Regions from separate parts of the Duganella sp. FT27W genome, predicted to be linked through region 1. Evidence: predicted binding sites of a transcription regulator. Region 1 holds the regulator's gene; the other holds the start of a gene.
The links. The regulator sigma-54, encoded in region 1, starts transcription at its own class of promoters, with help from an activator protein. The targets are predictions, from matches to a motif close to TGGCANGNAANCTGCTTT.
Positions count from the first base shown of each region.

Region 1 (7,518 bases):
CACCGAGGCGATCGACGCCTTCATGGCGGACGCGATCGAAACCGCCGACCCCGCGCACATTGCGGCGGCGCGCGAGGTCGTGCGGCGGGCGCGGGCGCATGCTGTCAGGCAGCGCCGTGAAAATGGCGCAGCGGATGCGCGTGGTCCGGCCACGCGGGTGCCAAAATCTGCCTGACCATGTCATCGGTCACATCGGCCAGCGCCGGTGGCGTCCAGCGCGGGGCGTGGTCCTTGTCGATCACCAGCGCGCGGATGCCTTCGATGACCTGGCCGTTTTCCAGCGTGCGGCGCACTGCGGCGCGTTCCATGCGCAGGCAGTCGGCCATGCTCATTGCCGCCCCCTGTTGCTGCAAGGCGTGCGCCACGCACATCATCAGCGGTGAGCGCGCGGCCATGAGCGCCAGCGTCGCCCTGGCAAACTCGCTGTCGTCGTGTTGCAACGAGGCGACAATGGCCGGCACCGATCCCGCACCAAAATGACGGTCGATGGCGGCGCGGTCACGTTCAAGCGAACTTGGCCCGGCAGCGGCCCTGAACGGGGCTGCAAAGGCCGCAATCGCCGCCGGCAGGCCAGCACCGACACCCGCATTCAAAACCTCTCCCAGCGCCGTTAAATCGGCCGCCGGCACGTAATGGTCGGCCAGTCCCGCATACAGCGCATCGGCTGCGCCGATGGTGGCGCCGGTGATGCCCAGGTACAGCCCCAACCGGCCCGGCAAACGGGACAGAAAATAGCTGGCACCGACGTCCGGGAACAGGCCGATATTGGTCTCCGGCATTGCCATCTTCGTGCGATCGGTGACGATGCGTGTGCGGCTGTGCGGACCGGCCTGCGCCACGCCCATGCCGCCGCCCATCACCACGCCGTCCATCACCGCGATATACGGTTTCGGGTAATGGTGGACCAGGTGGTTGAGCGCGTATTCCTCGGTGAAGAAATCCTCGACCAGCGCGCTGCCCTGCTGCGGCGTGGCGCGGCCCAGGTCGTGGAAGAAGCGGATGTCGCCGCCGGCGCAAAACGCCTTGTCGCTGCTGCTGCGCACGACCACCGCCTGCACGGCGTCGTCGTCGCGCCAGGCCAGCAAGGTGTGCGTGATGGCGCGCACCATGTCGAGTGACAGCGAGTTGAGCGCGCGCGGACGATCGAGCGTGATGACGCCGGTGCCTTGGCTGACGGTCGTTATTACGTTTTCGCTCATGGCTGTCCTGTGGATTTGTTCGACGAAGGCAAGTGTTCTAGCGGGTTGGGCAAGGTTAAATCGCCGCCCAGGCGGGCCTGGAATTTTGCAGCGGCTGCCGGCGGGTGCCCCATGTGGCGCGCATAGATCACGGCAAACGGCATATCAGTCACTGTTTCCTGCCTGAAGCCGGTGACCTGGTTCATGGTCGACGGATTGCGCGCAGCGGCCAGCGTGTATGTCACCAGCCGGTCCAGCGTCGGCGATTGCAGGTCAAGAATCGATGCCATCATGGTCAGCGGCGCGGCAGCGAACGCGTGGTAATGCAGCGCCTTGGCGCCGCGCGCCATCTCGGCTGGCAGCGCGCCGTCCGAAGCGACCTGGGCCATCGCGTTGTCGAACACGCCGTGCCCCCATGTTAATAAACGCTGGTCGTGGGTGACGGCGCCGACGGCAGTCACGGCCAGCCCTTCCCAGTAGTAATGGTTGTTGCGCTTGCCCTTGCGGGTGTCGGCGTGGACCAGCGTGGCGTCGGCCAGCGTGGACAGCCACGCTTCGATCGCTTTCTTTTGCGCGGGCGTGGCGGCTGCCTGCACGCGCGCATAGCTGAGCGCGAGGCCACCGAGCGTCCACTTGCGCACGAAATACGCCTGCTCGCTCGACATCTTGCCCAGCATGGCCTGCTGGCCGGCCCAGCTATCCAGCCAGTTCAAGGCGCAGGCGGCGTCTTGCGGCTTGCTGTTGGCCTGGTAGCGGCTGGCGTTGCGGGCGACACCAGACAAGAATTGTTCGACCGGCTCGGTGCTGGCAATGTTTTTGGCGCGCCGCGCCGGGTCGATCACGGAATGGTTGGCGTCGTTGTAGTAGCTGTTGGCGTCGATGTCGATGACGGCGGCCGGCGCCGGCTGGCAGGTAGCGGCGACGGCGGAAGCAGCGGAGGCGGAAAGGAGAACGGTATAAACCAGATAAACAATTTTCATGTAGCTCCAGAAACAAGAAAGGGCGCTCGTTCAGCGCCCTTAGTTGGTGTGTCGCGCCGTTGTTAAAGGGCGGCGGCAGCTGGTTCGAAGTTATCCGGGAGATGCTTGATCGCATCGTGGCCGTGCTGTTGGACTTTGCCTTTGTACTTCATGACCTGGCGGTCCAGCTTGTCGATCAGGGTGTCGATCGCAGCGTACAGGTCTTGCGACAGGCTTTCCACGTAGACCGTTTTACCGGACAGGCGCAGATTGATTTCAGCCTTTTGGCGCTTGGTTTTCTCTTTAAGGTTATCTACGGTCAGAATGACAGCAATATCAATCACTTGATCAAAGTGCCGTGTCACGCGTTCGAGCTTGCTCTGCACGTATTCACGAATGGCGGCGGTCACTTCGAGATGATGTCCACTGATGGTGAGATTCATACACACTCCTAAAGATAGATGTCGCTGACGGTTAGTGCGTTGCCCATTGATGCCGGGCACGCAGGAACCAGTGCACTACAAAGACTTGCGGAGACTGACTGGAGGGATTTTGAGGGCTTCGCGATATTTGGCAACAGTGCGTCGCGCAATCACCATGCCCTGTTCTCCCAGCATGTCCGCAATCTTACTGTCGGATAAAGGATTTTTAGGGTCTTCAGCTCCTGTCAGTTGCACGATCAGTGCCCGTATCGCCGTCGAACTGGCTTCACCTCCCGCTTCGGTGGCGACGTGGCTACCAAAAAAATATTTCAGCTCAAACATGCCGTGCGGAGTCAGCATGTATTTCTGAGTTGTTACCCGAGAAATGGTGCTCTCGTGTAAACCCAGTGTATCAGCAATTTCGCGAAGCACAAGGGGGCGCATGGCAACCGCGCCGTGCGAGAAAAAGTTCTTTTGTCGTTCTACTATCGCTTGTGCCACGCGCAGGATGGTGTCGAACCGCTGGCGCATATTCTTGATCAGCCACTTCGCCTCCTGCAGCTGCGCGCCCATGGCGCCCTCACCTTTGCCCTGCTTGAGCAGGTTGGCGTACATGGCGTTCACACGCAGGCGCGGCATGACGTCGTTGTTCAGGCTGACCTGCCAACCGGTGCGCGATTTTTTCACGATCACGTCCGGCACCACGTAGTCGGAGACGTCGGAGGCGAACGCCGCACCGGGGTGCGGATTGCACTGGCGGATCACGGTCTGCGCTTCGCGCAGGTCTTCGTCGTCGCACAGCAGCGCTTTTTTCAGCTTGTTGAAATCGCGCTGGGCAAACCACGTCAGGTGCTTTTCGACGATGGCCACGGCCATCCGTCGCGTCACCATCGGGATGCCGGGCAAGCGCTTGATTTGCAGCGCCAGGCACTCGGCCGCATTGCGCGCCCCCACCCCTGCAGGGTCGAAACTTTGCAGCAGCGACAACGCCGTTTGCAGCTCGTCGAGTTCCACTTCCAGTTCCTCGGGCAGGCGCGCGTGGATCTCGTCGAGCGCTTCTTCGAGGTAGCCGTTTTCGTCGAGTGCATCGATGATCAGTTCGACCAGCGCGCGGTCGCGCAGCTCGAGCACGGTCACCCGCATCTGCTCCATCAGGTGCTCGCGCAGGGTGCAGTGGTGCGCTTCGATTTGCGGACGCGCGTCTTCGTCGTCGGGCGCCTTGCTGCGGCCGGCGTCGCTCCAGTCCATGTCCGCTTCGGCGGTGGTACTTTCGGTATCGGCGGCGGGGCCGTCGTAGGCGTCGGCCTCGCCGGCGGGCGCCGCTTCCTGCGGACCCGATTCGGACGGTGCTTCGCCGGACGGCGCCTGCTGGCTGATGGCGCCGTCGGACAACAGCCGCAGAGAATGGTCGAGCGGATCGTCGAGCCGCTCGAGCAAGGGATTGTCGGTCAGGAGTTGTTCGAGTTCCTGGTGCAGCTCCAGCGTGGAAAGCTGCAGCAAGCGGATCGATTGCTGCAGTTGGGGCGTCAGCGCGAGATGCTGCGAGGTCCGCAGTTGCAACGACTGTTTCATGGATTACATTCGGAAGTGTTCACCCAGGTAGACGCGGCGCACCGACTCGTCGGCGATGATGTCGTCCGGACGGCCCGACGCCAGCACCGAGCCCTGGTTGATGATATATGCGCGGTCGCAGATGCCCAGCGTCTCGCGCACATTGTGATCGGTAATGAGGACGCCGATTTGCCGCTCCTTGAGAAAGCGCACGATGCGCTGGATCTCGATCACGGCAATCGGGTCGACCCCGGCGAATGGTTCGTCGAGCAGCACGAAGCGCGGGTTGGTGGCCAGCGCACGGGCGATCTCCACCCGGCGGCGTTCGCCGCCGGAGAGCGAGAGCGCGGGGTTGTCGCGCAGCTTCTCGATTTGCAAATCGGCCAGCAGGGTATTGAGCCGTTCAGTAATGTCAGCCTTGGATAAAGGCTTGCCGTCCACTTTTTGAATTTCGAGGACAGCGCGAATATTTTCTTCCACCGTCAGCTTGCGGAACACCGACGCTTCCTGCGGCAGGTACGACAGGCCGAGCGAGGCGCGGCGGTGGATCGGCAGTGACGAGACGTCGACGCCGCCGATATCGATGGTGCCGGCGTCGGACGGTACCAGGCCGACGATCATGTAAAACGACGTGGTCTTGCCGGCGCCGTTGGGGCCGAGCAAACCCACCACTTCGCCGCACTCTACTTGCAGCGAGACGTCGTGCACGACCTGGCGCTTGCCATAGCTTTTCTGCAGGCCGCGAACGATCAGGGTGCTACCGCAACTTGGTTCCATGTCATTTCCCCGCAGGCTGGGTGGCAGGCACCGGCTGCGCCGGCGCGATCGGCGGGCGCTTGGACGACGGCTGGATCACCATGGTGCCGCGGCCGGCGCCCGGTTTGCTCTCGCCGCTGCTGCTGTTCTTGACCGCGAACACTTCGCGGCGGCTGTCGTACGAGATGAACTCGCCATCGACCTGGCTGGTGACCTTGCCCGACTCGAGCTGCTTGATGCGGCCCTTGGAAATCAGCTTGACCAGCTCGGTCTTGTCGTCGTATTCGATGCGGTCGGCCTGGCCTTCCACCCATTTGTCGGTGTCGCCGTCAAGCTTCTGGCGAAACGTTGCCTGCACGCCGGGCGTGCCGGTGAGCACCACGAACTGGTAGCCCTCGGGATCTTGCGTGACCACCGCCTTGGGCGAGGTCATGCGGATGGTGCCGCGCGTGAGGATGACGTTGCCGGTGAAGGTCTTGATCTGCTTGACGTCGTCGGAGTCGGCCTGGTCGAACGACACTTCGATCGGCTTGTTGGAGTCGGCTTTTTCGGCGTGCGCCGGGATGGCCAGTGCTGCCAGCAGCAGTGCCGCCGACCAGAAGGTTTGCTTGGTGATTGCTCTCATAATCTTCCTTTAGCGTGCCGCATGCGGCGGCACGGTGATCTTGCCGCGTCCACCCAGTTGGGTTTGCAGCGTTGCATTGTTGGCGGTCATGCCCACGCCCGTGGCCACCGTCTTGCCCAGGTGCAGTTCGACCGGTGCGACGGTTTCCATCCGTTGTTCGTCCGGGAACACGGTGAGCGTGGACGTGGTCAGGCTCATGGCCTGGCTCTTGCCACTGGCCGGGCGCACCACGCTGACGTTGCCGTCGAGCTTGACGCGCGAGTTGTCCTGATCGACGCGGGCGGTGTCGCCGCGCACCGTCATTGGCGGATGCTCGGCCGACAAGGTGTTGATATAGGGCTTGATGATGTCGGACGCTTCTTCGGCCGGCAGGTGGGTGAGCTTGTCGCCGGAAATGATATAAGCCGGCTTGCCGTCCTTGGTCATGCGCACCACGCTGAACCGGTCGATGATGTAATCGGGCTCGTTGCGGAACTTGTCCTGCGCCGTATCCTGGTTCGATTCGTTAATCAACTGCACCATCCAGCCGGTACCGACGGCCACAAATACGCCGATCACGACCATCCAGGTGAGCGACCAGCGGTGGGCGGTTCTTTTACGTACGTTAGGCATCAGATCACCTTGGCGCGTGTGAGGTCGTGGATGTGCAGCGCACCGACCAGCCTGCCATCGGCATCGGCCACCAGCACCTGGTTGATGCGGAACTGTTCCATGATTGCGACCGCATCGACCGCCAGCTGTTCCGGCGCGATGCTGCGCGGGTTGGCGTGCATGACGTCGCGGATCAGGACCTGGGTGAAGTCCTGCACCTTGTCGATCATGCGGCGCAGGTCGCCGTCGGTAAACACGCCGATCGGCTGGTCGTCGGCATCGACCACGGCGGTCATGCCCATGCCCTTCCTGGTCATTTCCAGCAGCGCGTCGGTGAGCTTGACGTCGGCGCGCACCTTCGGTACATCGGCGCCGCTGCGCATGACGTCGCGCACGTGCGTCAGCAGGCGCCGACCCAGCGCGCCGCCCGGGTGCGACCGGGCGAAATCTTCTTCCCTGAAACCGCGCAGATCGAGCAAGGCCACTGCCAGCGCGTCGCCCAGCGCCAGCGTGACGGTGGTGGACGTGGTGGGCGCCAGGTTCATCGGGCACGCCTCCTTGGCCACCGCAACATTGAGGTGGACATCGGCGATGCTGGCCAGGCTGGAGCCCGGCTTGCCGGTAATGGCAATGACCTTGCTGCCCATGCGCTTGACCACCGGCAGGATGGTCATCAGCTCGGTACTTTCACCCGAGTACGAAATGGCAATGAAAGCGTCGTCAGCGGTGACCATGCCGAGGTCGCCGTGCGCAGCCTCGGCCGGGTGCACGAACATGGCGGGGGTGCCAGTGGAGGCGAACGTGGCCGCCATCTTGCGGGCGATGTGACCGGACTTGCCGATACCGGACACCACCACCCTACCCTTGCAATTAAACAACAGTTCAATCGCTTTGACGACGGTATCGTCGTCACCCAGGCGCAGCTCCAGCGCAGTAATGGCGGCGGCCTCGTTTTGCAACGTTTCACGGGCGAGCCGCAGCGCATGCGCCGCCATTTTTGCGTCAAAAGCTTTCAGCATTGTTTTTTCATGGGTTACACTCATACCCAAGTATAGCCGAATTAAGAAAGCAAAAAACTTGCCAGTCGAAACAATGCGCCTGTGTGGTGCGCAACCACTGAATAAAAAACTGACGGCTACGGCAACATGACGTTTTCACCGCTCGAACTGACCCTGGTCTTGTTAGGCAGCGCCGTGCTGGGCGTGGTGGCCTTCCGCATGATGCATCTGCCGCCCATGCTCGGCTACCTGGCCGTCGGCATCCTGATCGGCCCCCACGCGCTCGGCTGGGCCATGGAGAGCGAAGCTACCCACGGCCTGGCCGAGTTCGGCGTGGTATTCCTGATGTTCTCGATCGGGCTCGAATTCTCGCTGCCCAAGCTGCTGGCGATGCGCGGCATCGTGTTCGGCCTCGGGCTGGCGCAGGTGGCGTTTACC
Region 1 is NZ_WHIV01000004.1:262,887-270,404, forward strand. It holds gene F8197_RS18310 (hypothetical protein) at 1-175, shown strand, start outside; gene F8197_RS18315 (enoyl-CoA hydratase/isomerase family protein) at 105-1,199, opposite strand; gene F8197_RS18320 (alginate lyase family protein) at 1,196-2,158, opposite strand; gene hpf (ribosome hibernation-promoting factor, HPF/YfiA family) at 2,221-2,580, opposite strand; gene F8197_RS18330 (RNA polymerase factor sigma-54) at 2,656-4,131, opposite strand; gene lptB (LPS export ABC transporter ATP-binding protein) at 4,135-4,887, opposite strand; gene lptA (lipopolysaccharide transport periplasmic protein LptA) at 4,889-5,491, opposite strand; gene lptC (LPS export ABC transporter periplasmic protein LptC) at 5,501-6,103, opposite strand; gene F8197_RS18350 (SIS domain-containing protein) at 6,103-7,101, opposite strand; gene F8197_RS18355 (monovalent cation:proton antiporter family protein) at 7,228-7,518, shown strand, end outside.

Region 2 (7,518 bases), on a different contig from region 1:
TCGCCGCGCTTGATGTCGAACGCCACCACCGGGCAGCGCGACGTCACTGCTGCCAGGTGCTCGGTATCGCTCAGGGCCGAGCCGGTGATGATGCCCTTGACGCCATACGCCAGCAGGTCGGCCATCACGGCGCGTTCGCGCTCGGGATCGCGGAAGGTACTGAAGGTCATCACGTGGCAGTGGTGGCGAGCGGCCGCCGCCTCCACCGCGCATGCCAGCGCGCCGAAAAACTGGTTGGCCAGCGACGGCACCAGCAGGCCGACCATCGACGCCACGCCGGTTTTGAGCTGGCGGGCGGCGTTGTTGGGCCGGTAGCCCAGCTGCTCGATGGCCTGCTGGATCTTCGCTTGCGTATCCGGCCGCATCTGGCCCATGCGGTTGTTGAGGAAATTCGAGATGCTCGACGGGGAAACCCCCGCCAGGCGTGCCACATCCTGAATTTTAGGTTCGCTCATGGTGTCCTTGATTCTGGTAAGCGGCCGGTCAGAAATTGACGTCCAGCCGGGCGGTGTAATAGCGGAATGCGTCGCGCGCAGGTTGCCAGCCATACGAGCGAATGTCGGGGCCCGACGTCTGCTTGAAGTTCAGGAAGGTGCCGCCGTTGCCCACCGAGTAGTGGTGGTCGAACAGGTTTTTTACACCGACCGACAGCTTGTATTTTCCACCGCGGCCGGCGATCGAGGCGCCCAGGTCAACGATAGCATGGCCCGGCCGTTTCAGGCTCGGGTCCTGGCTGATCGCGCCCTGCACCCTGGACTGCGCGCGCACGTTGGCGTTGATCGCGGTCTTGAAGCTTTTGATAGGCAGCGTGTATTCGCCGCCCACGTTGGTTTTCCACTTGGGCGAGTTGGGCATCAGGCCACCGCTGGCGTCGCGCAGGAACGCGCCCGGCACCAGTTCATTCGGCACGGTGCAGTCCTTGGCGCCGCTGTAGCACGGCCCCTGGCGCCAGTTCACCACCGTGGCACGGGTGAAGGCCAGGTTGGCCGACAGCAGGAATTCGCGCGTGATCAGCGCGGTGGCATCGGCCTCGAAACCCTGGGTCTGGATCTTCGGGATGCTGTACAACACGCTGGCCTGGCTGCCGTCCGAGAAGCGCTCGGTGGCCGACGTTTGATAGTCGCGGAAGCGGGTCTTGAACACGGCCAGGTTGAGCGTGGCGCGGTTGTTCCACAGGTTGGCCTTGAAGCCGGCTTCGTAGCTGGTGGCTTCCTCGGGCGCCAGCGGCAGGCGCTTGAACACGTTGACGTTGTTGGCGCCGCTGGTCATGTCGTACGCCACGCCCTTGGTGCCGGTCGACGCGGTGCCGTACACCATGGTGTTGGGCGTGAGCTTGTAGCCGTAACCGAGCTTGCCGGTCACGTAGTTCTCGTGGTGCTTGGGCGCGTTGTAGTAGTTCTCGCCCGTGTGCACATTGTTCGGTGCCGACGACAGCAGGCTGTCGATGGTGTGGAACATGTAGTCGTTCGACTCGCGCGTCAGTCGCACGCCGCCGGTGAGCGTGTGTTTAGGGATGAAGTCCCAGCTGCCGTTGAAGTACAGCGCGCGGTTGAGCACCGACGACGACGTCTCGTAGTTGGTCCAGCTGGTCTCCTTGACGAACGGATTGCCGCGCCGGTAGGTACGGTCGATGCTGGTGCGGGCGATCCACAGGCCGGCCAGGTAGCGGAAATTGCCGCTGTCCGGCGACGTCAGGCGGAATTCCTGGCTCGTCATCTTGGTGTCCATGGTGCCGTTGATCTCGGGCGACTCGTTGATGCCCGACGGTTTGCCGAAGTGGTCGAGCTGGTAGAACGTGGACACCAGGTCGATATTGTCGTTGTCGCGGAAGTCGTTGGACTTGTTGTTGTCCACCGACGTGATCGACGTCAGCGCGTGGCCGGCCATCGGTGAACTGTCGGGGAACAGGTAGTTCACGCGCACGCCGATGCCGCGATCGGTCGCTTCCAGCCCGGTGGGCGAGTCGTTGCGGATGGTGGTGTTGAACTGCGAGACGTTAATCCCGCGCAGCACCTCGGTGTTCGACAGCGCCTTGTAGTTCTTGTTGTACAGGTAGCCCACGCCCGGCCCGATCGAGTTGATGGCGGCGGTGTTCCCGGTGCGCAGCGCGTGGTCGTAGCGCGGCGCGAGCTGCACGTCGAGGTCCGGCGTGACCTGCCACTGCACCTTGGCGAAGAAGGTTTTGCCGCCGGAGCCGTTCTGCATGCTGTCGGTAGTGAGGTTGTAGAGCAGGCCAGGGAAATTGGTCTTGCTGGCGAATACTCGCACACCGACGGTGTCGGACATGCGTCCGCTCACGGACGTCTGCACGCGGTACTCGTCGTCGCTGCTGCGAAACAGCGACAGCTTGCCCTTCATCGGCCCCGCGCCGATCGGCTTGGTCGTGATCACCACCGCGCCGGCAATCGCGCTCTTGCCGAACATGGTGCTTTGCGGACCCTTGAGCACTTCCACCCGCGCGACGTCGGACTGGTCGCGGAACGCCTGCTGCGCCTGGGCGTACGGCATATCATCGACGATCACGGCCACGTCGCCTTCGATGCCGATATTGTTGGACGTGGTGCCGATGCCGCGCATATTGATGCTGTTGGTGCCCACCTGGGTGCCGGTGGAAATGGTCAGGGCAGGGGACAGGTTGACGATGTCGTCGAATTCGCGCACGTTGTTGCGCTCCAGCGTTTCGCCGGTCAGCACCGAGATCGATTGTGGCACGTCTTCGAGCTTTTCGATGCGGCGGTTGGCCGAGACGATTACCTGTTCCAGTTGCGGCGCGCCGGTCTGGGCGGCTTCCTGGGCCTGGGTCATCGACGACATCTGCAGCAGCGCCAGGGCTGCAGCCATGGGCTTCATGTTGGGATAGCGCGGCAGCGGGCTGCCGGAATGCGTTGTGACCATCGGTTGCCTCCGTTGTGGTTTTTATAGTGGCTATCTACTGCATCGATACACTAATCAAGCGATTTGTCCGGTCTGGGCCTTACTAAATCGATTTAGTGCAACGATTTAGTAAGGATATAGGAATCGATTTCGATGTCAACATTTATTTGCGGGCGTGAGAATTGCGCTACATTGGTGCAAATGCACCGTCACGGTGCGTGAGGTTTCTAAAACCGCTATGAATAATCTTGGCAGGCTGGCACGCGGCTTGCATACGACACGACATTATTTGTAAACGATTGCGCCATGCCAGATTGCACCTCACCGAGCGACCATACTGCCCGCCAAGCCGCCGCCTGGCAGGCCGGTCTCACGCTCGGTTTCGCGGACGACGGCGGCACCACGCGCCTGTTCAACAACCGCCACCACGGCCCGCTGCGCGTGCAAAAGGCGCTGTACCCGGAAGATGAAAAAGTCTGCCACGCCATCGTGGTCCATCCGCCCGGCGGCGTGGTGGGCGGCGACCAGCTGGCCATCGACATCGGCGTGGGCGACCGCGCCCATGCCTGCATTACCACGCCCGGCGCGGCCAAGTGGTACCAGGCCAACGGCAAGCGCTCGCGCCAGACCGTGCACCTGCATGTGAACGAATACGCTGCGCTGGAATGGCTGCCGCAGGAGACGATTTTCTTCGACACGGCCGACGTCATCCTCGACCAGCACGTGGAGCTGGCGCTTGGGGCCACCTATATCGGCTGCGAAATCCTGTGCATGGGCAGGCGCGGCTCGGGCGAAGTGTTCAACACCGGCACCGTCACCCAGCGCAGCACCATCCGGCGCGAGGGCAAGCTGCTGTGGTGGGAGCAGGGCGCCATGCTGGGCGGGCGCCTCGACAGCCCGCTGGCGCTGGGCGGGCGCACCGTGTGCGCCACCCTGATCGCGGCGGGCAAGGCGCTGCCGGCGGCGCAGATGAACCAGCTGCTGGCCGATATCCGCGCCGACGTCGCTGCGGACGGTGCGGCCGTTAGTGCTGCCAACGGTGCGGCCAACGGCTCGACTGGCGCGGCGGTCAACGGTGGGCACGTGTTCGGCGTTACCCATACCAGGGGCGTGCTCGTGGCGCGCCACCTGGGCGACGACAGCGAGACCGCGCGCCGCCTGATGCTGGCGGTATGGCGCCGCGTGCGCCCGCACTTGCTGGAGCGCGAAGCGGTCACACCGCGCATCTGGCAAACCTGAACCGCCGACGAACAGAATACGAATATGACTGGAAGCACATGGAACTGACACCGAGAGAAAAAGACAAACTGCTGATCTTCACCGCCGGCATCGTGGCCGAGCGCCGTCTCGCGCGCGGACTGAAACTCAATTATCCGGAAGCGGTGGCGCTGATCACGTGCGCCATCATGGAAGGCGCGCGTGACGGCAAAACCGTGGCGCAGCTGATGTCCGAGGGACAGACCATCCTGTCGCGCAAGGATGTCATGGACGGCATCCCCGAGATGATCCCGGACATCCAGGTCGAAGCCACTTTCCCCGACGGCAGCAAGCTTGTCACCGTCCACAATCCCATACCCTGAACGAGGAGATCGCAATGATTCCCGGTGAATATCGACTCAAGGAAGGCGAGATAGGTCTCAACGAAGGCCGCGAGACCGCCACGGTGGTGGTGACCAACCAGGGCGACCGCCCGGTGCAGATCGGCTCGCACTTCCACTTTTTTGAAGTGAACACGGAGCTCAAGTTCGAGCGCTGGAAGGCTTACGGCAAGCGCCTCAACATCGCTGCCGGCACTGCGGTCCGGTTCGAGCCGGGCCAGCAGCGCACGGTGGAACTGGTCACGCTGTCGGGCGACATGGAAGTCCATGGCTTCAGCGGCAAAGTCATGGGCAAGCTGGACCCGAATCCCCCCAAAGAATAAAAACTCAGCTAAAGGCAGACATGGCTACAATCTCGCGCCGCGCTTATTCGGAGATGTTCGGTCCCACACTTGGTGACCGCATCCGTTTGGCCGACACCGAACTGTTTATCGAAATCGAACATGATTACGCCATCTATGGCGAAGAAGTGAAATTTGGCGGCGGCAAGGTGATCCGCGACGGCATGGGCCAGTCGCAGCGCTGCCGCACCGACCCGCTGGTGATGGATACCGTGATCACCAACGCCGTCATCATCGACCACTGGGGCATCGTCAAGGCCGACATCGGCCTGCGCGACGGCATGATCGCCGCCATCGGCAAGGCCGGCAACCCGGACATCCAGCCCGGCGTGACGATGATCATCGCTGCCGCCACCGAGATCATCGCCGGCGAAGGCAAGATCGTTACCGCCGGCGGGGTGGACACCCACATCCACTTCATCTGCCCGCAGCAGATCGAGGAAGCCCTGATGAGCGGCGTGACCACCATGATCGGCGGCGGCACCGGTCCCTCGGCCGGCACCTCGGCCACCACCTGTACTCCTGGCCCGTGGCATTTGCACTCGATGCTGCAGGCGGCCGATGCCTTCCCGATGAACCTGGGCTTTCTCGGCAAGGGCAACGTCAGTCTGCCCGCGCCACTGGAAGAGCAGGTGCGGGCCGGCGCCATCGGCCTGAAACTGCACGAGGACTGGGGCAGTACACCCGCCGCCATCGACAACTGCCTCACTGTCGCCGACGAGATGGATGTGCAGGTAGCCATCCACAGCGACACCCTCAACGAAGGCGGCTACCTGGCCGACACCATCGCCGCGTTCAAGGACCGCACCATCCACACCTTCCACACCGAAGGAGCGGGCGGCGGCCATGCGCCGGACATCATCGCGGCGGTGGGCGAATCGAACGTCCTGCCGTCATCGACCAATCCCACCCGGCCGTTCACCGTCAACACGCTTGACGAGCACCTGGACATGCTGATGGTGTGTCACCACCTCGATCCCGCCATCGTGGAAGACGTGGCGTTTGCCGAATCGCGCATCCGCCGCGAGACCATCGCCGCCGAAGACATCCTGCACGACATCGGCGCCATCTCGATGATGTCGTCCGACTCGCAGGCCATGGGCCGCGTGGGCGAAGTGGTGCTGCGCACCTGGCAGACCGCGCACAAGATGAAGGTGCAGCGCGGCCCGCTGCCGCAGGATTCGTCGAACAACGACAACTTTCGCGTCAAGCGCTACATCGCCAAGTACACGATCAACCCGGCCATCACGCACGGCATTGCGCATGCGGTGGGCTCGGTCGAAGTGGGCAAGATCGCCGACCTGGTGCTGTGGAAGCCGGCGTTCTTCGGCGTCAAGCCGTCCACCATCATCAAGGGCGGCATGATCGCTGCCGCGCCGATGGGCGACCCGAACGCCTCGATCCCCACGCCGCAGCCGGTGCACTACCGGATGATGTTCGGCGCCTTTGGCGGCGGCCTGAAAAAGTCGTTTACGTTTGTCTCGCAGTCGGCATTCGACGATGGCATCGGCGACCGCCTCAAGCTCAATAAAACGCTGATCGTGGCGAAGAACATGCGCGCGCTGCGCAAGTCCGACATGATCCACAACGACCTGGCGCCCAAGATGGACGTCAACCCCGAAACCTACGAAGTGCGCGCCAATGGCGAGCTGCTGGTGTGCGAAGCGGCCAGCGTGCTGCCGATGGCACAGCGTTACTTCCTGTTCTAAGCAAACGACATGTTCACCTTTCATACCAAAATTTCAGCGGCCGAAGCTGGCCCCATCGCCGCGCGGCTGGTACTGCCCTACGAACTGCGCGAAAAATGCCGCCTGCGCGCTACGCTCGACAACGGCGAAGACGTCGCGGTCTTCACCACGCGCGGCACCGTGCTGCGCGACGGCGACCTGCTCACCGGCGAAGACCGGCGCGTGATCGCCGTGGTGGCGGCGGCGGAGCCCACCTACAAGGTCACCTGTGCCGATGCGCACGCGCTGCTGCGCTGCGCCTTCCACCTCGGTAACCGCCACACCCAGGCGCAGGTCGGCGACGGCTTCCTGCGCATTCGCGCCGATGCGGTATTGAAGGAAATGCTGGCGGGGCTGGGCGCGGTGGTGGTCGAGGAATCGGCCGCCTTCGAGCCGGAGTCGGGCGCGTATGGCGGCGGTCATGGCCATCACCACGACAACCATCCGCTGGCGCCGATCCCGGTGCGCCAGAAGATCCACCGCCCCGGCGACGCGGCATAAGGTTACGTATCGATGCAAGCTTCAGCGCTGCTCAACCTGCTGCAATTCGCCAGCCCTGCGCTACCGATCGGCGCTTACAGTTACTCGCAAGGCCTGGAGGCCGCGCTGGAAAACGGCACGGTCCACAACGCCCCCACCGCGCGCGCCTGGATTTTGCGCCACCTGCACGAAGTCGTGGCGCAATGGGAAGCGCCGGTCGCCTGGCGCCTGATGCAGGCGTGGACCAAGCGCGATTGGCAGGCCGTGGACGACTGGAGCGAGCGCTTCATCGCCTCGCGCGATAGTGCCGAATTCCGCGCCGAGACCATCCAGATGGGCTATTCGCTGGTCAAGCTCCTGGCCGAACTCGATATCCTCGATGCCGACGCCAAAGCCCACTTGCAGCGCGAGCCCGAAGTGGCGCTGCCCACCGCGTTTGCCTGCGCAGTGGCGGCACTGAAGATTCCGCACGATGCCGCGCTGCTGGCCATGCTGTTC
Region 2 is NZ_WHIV01000001.1:452,143-459,660, forward strand. It holds gene F8197_RS01885 (LacI family DNA-binding transcriptional regulator) at 1-455, opposite strand, end outside; gene F8197_RS01890 (TonB-dependent receptor) at 484-2,895, opposite strand; gene F8197_RS01895 (urease accessory protein UreD) at 3,181-4,113, shown strand; gene F8197_RS01900 (urease subunit gamma) at 4,152-4,454, shown strand; gene F8197_RS01905 (urease subunit beta) at 4,469-4,795, shown strand; gene ureC (urease subunit alpha) at 4,816-6,522, shown strand; gene ureE (urease accessory protein UreE) at 6,532-7,041, shown strand; gene F8197_RS01920 (urease accessory protein UreF) at 7,054-7,518, shown strand, end outside.
Region 2: F8197_RS01895 (urease accessory protein UreD) is a predicted target of sigma-54. The motif match lies at 3,132-3,149, and genes of this name have one in related genera.